One region of the Marinomonas sp. A3A genome, then DNA from elsewhere that is predicted to be linked to it. Evidence: predicted binding sites of a transcription regulator. Region 1 holds the regulator's gene; the other holds the start of a gene.
What was found. The regulator PhoB, encoded in region 1, activates phosphate uptake and scavenging genes when phosphate is short. The targets are predictions, from matches to a motif close to TGTCATANNNNTGTCANA.
Positions count from the first base shown of each region.

Region 2: the regulator PhoB is predicted to act here: its motif matches at 1,617-1,634, upstream of CYL31_RS15220 (inorganic phosphate transporter).

Region 1 is NZ_CP025532.1:40,019-42,497, forward strand. Features, by position in the region: gene CYL31_RS00175 (chorismate--pyruvate lyase family protein) at 1-92, shown strand, start outside; gene ubiA (4-hydroxybenzoate octaprenyltransferase) at 89-943, shown strand; gene phoB (phosphate regulon transcriptional regulator PhoB) at 1,028-1,723, shown strand; gene phoR (phosphate regulon sensor histidine kinase PhoR) at 1,720-2,479, shown strand, end outside.
Region 2 is NZ_CP025532.1:3,259,149-3,261,627, forward strand. Features, by position in the region: gene CYL31_RS15220 (inorganic phosphate transporter) at 1-1,351, opposite strand, end outside; gene CYL31_RS15225 (L-serine ammonia-lyase) at 1,655-2,479, opposite strand, start outside.

The sequences.
Region 1 (2,479 bases):
CTGTGTTCCACCAATTTGGCCCTGGAATATTGGTCAATGAAGCTTTCTTTGATGAGATTAACCAACTAAAAACGCCGTTTGGATTGTTATGAACAAACTTAAAGACTACACAGAACTCACTCGATTCAACCGCCCTATCGGCTCATTCTTACTTATGTGGCCAACATTATGGGCACTATGGCTTGCCGCCGATGGCATGCCTCAATGGCATTTGGTGGTTATCTTTATCTTAGGCGTTTTCAGCATGCGTTCAGCGGGTTGTGTCATTAATGACTACGCGGATAGAAAAGTCGATGGCTTTGTTGATCGCACCAAAAATCGACCTTTGCCTTCTGGCCGCGTATCCGAAAAAGAAGCGCTGATGCTGTTTGGTGCCTTATCGATTTTAAGTTTCATCCTAGTGCTGTTTACCGATCTGAAGACTATTTTACTGTCATTCGCAGGCTTAGGTCTTGCTGCGCTGTATCCCTTTATGAAGCGGTACACACACCTGCCCCAGCTGTTTCTTGGCTTGGCTTTTTCTTGGGCGATCCCTATGGCCTACAGCGCACAAGGTGGGGATTTAATGGATCCTGAGCTATGGATGTTGTTTGTCGCAAATTGCTTTTGGACGATTGCTTATGACACGTATTATGCGATGACAGACCGTCCAGACGATCTTAAAATAGGCATCAAATCCACTGCAATTTTATTTGGCCGATACGATTTATTCGTCATTGTTTGCCTGCAAGGACTAACCTTATCTTTATTGACTTGGATTGGCTTACTAGCAGGACTGCATTGGCCGTACTTTGTGTCATTAGTCGTTTGTGTTGGGCTCTTTTATCAGCAGTTTAAACAAGCCAAAGAGCGTGATCGACAAGCATGCTTTCGCTCATTTTTAGACAATAACCGCGTTGGCTACTGTGTTTTCATCGGTCTAGTTGCAAGCTATTTTATCTAATATATGGCAAAGTTGTGACAATGTAACCGAATTGTCACATTAGATCGTTTTAATGAAACCGTTCCTGAGATGAGGATGAATCCTGTGACCGGTAAAAAAGTATTAATTATTGACGACGAATCTTCCATACGCGAAATGATCGCCATTGCACTTGAAATGGCAGGCTACGAGTATTTGGAAGCAGAAAACATTCAGCAAGCCCATGAAATCATTGTGGACCACCGTCCAGATCTGATTCTTGTAGATTGGATGATGCCCGGCGGTAGTGGCATCGAGCTTACTCGCAGATTGAAAAAAGACACTACGACGGCTGAAATTCCGGTCATCATGCTGACTGCGAAAAGTGAAGAAGACAACAAAATCCAAGGTTTAGAAGTGGGTGCGGATGATTACATCACCAAGCCTTTTTCACCACGCGAGTTAGTTGCACGACTCAAAGCCGTATTACGTCGTGCGACGCCTCAAGGGGTTGATGAACCAATTGAAATCGAAGGCCTGACCCTTGATCCAATTAGCCAAAGAGTTACTATAGGCAGTCGTCCTTTAGACATGGGGCCGACAGAATACCGTCTACTAAAATTCCTTATGACCCATCAAGAGCGTGCCTATTCAAGAGCGCAATTGTTGGATCAAGTATGGGGTGGAAATGTCTACGTTGAAGAACGTACCGTTGATGTTCATATACGTCGTTTACGCAAAGCCATTGGTAGCACTCATGATTTCTTGATACAAACCGTACGAGGAACAGGCTACCGCTTCTCAGCAAAAAGGTCCGTATGAAAACAGTTTGGCGAAACACCATTATTACTTGGCTCGCGGGGCTCGCGGCCTGCATTGTAATAGGCCTAATCATAGGTCAGTTGTTGGGTGTTTTGCTACTGTACGTTTTAGGTTCTTTGTACTGGCAACTTTATCAGCTATACCAATTCCACAATTGGCTGCGTCATTCTGGTCGTGCAGCCCCCCCGGAAGCCAGCGGTATTTGGGGCGAAGTGTTCGATGCTGTTTATCGTCTGCATAAGAAGCAACGTAAATCTAAACGCCGCATGCGCCAAGCCCTAACAAGAATTGAAAGCTCCACAACCGCCTTAAAAGAAGGCGTTATCATGGCAGATAACCAAGGTAACTTGGAATGGTGGAACAACTCGGCTGCCCACTTTCTCGGCTTGATGCGACCTGTCGATCGTGGTCAAATCATCACCAATATTGTTCGTAGTCCAGAATTTTTCCGTTACTTTAGTCAAAAGCGCTTTGGTGAACCTTTGGTCATCAAGTCTCCAGCCAAAGACGGTGTGTATTTAGAAATTCAAACCACACTATACGATAAAAATGATCATCTCATTTTTGTTCGTGATGTCACGCGTTTACACTTGCTAGAGCAGATGCGAAAAGACTTTGTCGCCAACGCTTCCCATGAATTAAAAACACCACTTACCGTTATTAAAGGCTACTTAGAAACTCTCGACATGTTCAAGGACAGTCTGCCTAAAAGCATGCAAAAAGGCATTGTAAATATGTCTGAGCAATCTGAGCGAA
Region 2 (2,479 bases), 1.2 Mb from region 1:
CATCCGCCAACTTGAAACGCTTAACAAACTCTTGCGTTTGTTGACCGTTATGACCTGCAGATTCTGAATGAGAAATAATAGACGCTAGCTTTTTCTCATAAGATTGCTTCAAATACTCACGTAAGAAACCAACACCGAAGATACCACCTACCGCAATGTGCGTCGAACTAACTGGTAAACCAAGCTGAGAAGCGACAATTACCGTAATTGCAGCAGCCATGGCAACACAAAAAGCTCGCGTTTTATCTAACTCAGTGATTTCAGACCCAACCGTTTTAATAAGCTTAGGACCAAACAAAGCAAGACCAACAGCGATACCAATACCACCAACCATCATGATCCAAATAGGAATTGATGCTTTGCTAGAAACCGCCCCCGTCAATAAAGCATCGTTGATTGCTGCAAGTGGCCCAATTGCATTGGCAACATCGTTCGCACCATGAGCAAAACTTAACAATGCTGCAGATACAATAAGAGGAAGTGTAAATAAGCTATTCACAGCATCTTTATCATTTTTCAATGCTAATGCGGCTTTATCGACCATCGGACGTACAAGAAAGTAAACCGTTAGCGCAATTGCAAAAGCAATCATCGCAGCCGTAATGAAATCCAGTTTCCAAAGGTGCTTGAGCCCTTTAAGAATAAGATAGGTCGAAAACGCCCAAACCATCAAGCCAACCAATAAAGGCACAACTTTTTTAGCCGCATCGATCATATCATTTTTATAGGTGATAGAACGCTTGATGTACATTAAGAATAACGCTGCGATCACACCACCCATTACAGGGGAAATTACCCAGCTAGCGACAATCGCAATCAATTTATCCCAATTCGCGATGTCCCAACCACCAGCAGCGATACCAGCACCAAGCACGCCACCAACAATAGAGTGGGTTGTCGATACTGGAGCACCAAGGTACGTCGCCAAATTTAGCCAAATTGCGCCCGCCAATAAAGCAGCCATCATCACCCAAATGAAAGTTTCAGCGTCGCCAATTGAATTAGGGTTGATAATGCCATTTTTAATAGTGCCAACAACTGTACCACCAGCAATCAAAGCACCTGCAGCTTCAAAAACGGCGGCGATCAAAATAGCCCCAGTCATAGATAAAGCTTTAGATCCTACCGCTGGGCCAACGTTATTGGCCACATCGTTAGCACCAATGTTTACGGCCATATAAGCACCAATTGCTGCTGCGATGGCTAAAATAGATAAATTAGAAACCCCAACGCCATTAGCTGAAGCATAAAAACCGGACGCCAAAACAAACGCCAAGGCAATCAATACACGAACAAACTCATGACCACTCAGTAAGGTGGATTCTTCTTTCGGGTTATTTGTAAGATCCATACGGGCTCTTCTTTCTATAATTAATCTATGCCAAACCGCTAATAATTCAGACTAAACCAAAACCATCAACGACATGCTTATCCTAGCATCAAAAATAAATTTGGCTCTCAATTCATCCCGTCACATTTATGTAAAATGCAAATTCGGCGTCATTCTACACTGGGAGTCTTCAGATAAAAACCCCTAAAAATATTGTTAGCAACAACTCGAAAAAGGATAAAAAAAAGTGCCTTAAAAGGCACTAGATGAAAAGATACTACAGAAATATGACTGTTTTGTTACAAATGTAATATTACTAATCGGCTAACACTCAATCACATTAACAGCGAGCCCACCGCGTGAGGTTTCTTTGTACTTATCATTCATGTCTCTTCCTGTATCTCGCATGGTACGAATAACTTTATCTAGAGAAACATAATGTGTTCCATCCCCTCGAAGTGCCATACTCGCAGAGTTAATGGCTTTCATTGACGCCATGGCATTTCGCTCGATACAAGGCACTTGAACCAGACCGCCAATTGGATCACACGTAAGGCCTAAATTATGCTCCATGCCAATTTCTGCTGCATTTTCTATTTGCTCAGGAGAGCCGCCTGTCGCAGCAGCTAAACCAGCAGCAGCCATTGCACAAGCTGATCCGACTTCCCCCTGACAACCCACCTCAGCTCCAGAGATAGACGCATTTTCTTTAAACAAAAAGCCAATAGCTGCCGCGGTTAGGAAAAAGGTAATTACCCCTTCTTCACTAGAACGAGGACAAAATTCCCAGTAATAATGCAATACCGCAGGGATGATGCCAGCGGCTCCATTGGTTGGTGCTGTCACAACACGCCCTCCTCCCGCATTTTCTTCATTTACTGCCAGAGCATAAAGATTGACCCAGTCCATAGCGCCCAAAGAAGGTGTAATCATGTCCATTCGCGTTTTACTGGTTAGATCTCTGTATAAACTAGCGGCTCTTCGTTTAACTTTTAAGCCACCAGGTAGAATACCTTCGTTACGAATACCTTGTTGAACACAGTTTTTCATGACAGACCAAATAGACAGAATTCCTTGCCTAACTTCTTCTTCAGTTCGCCAATGTGTCTCATTTTCCATCATAATCTGGGCAATGCTTTTGTCTTGCTC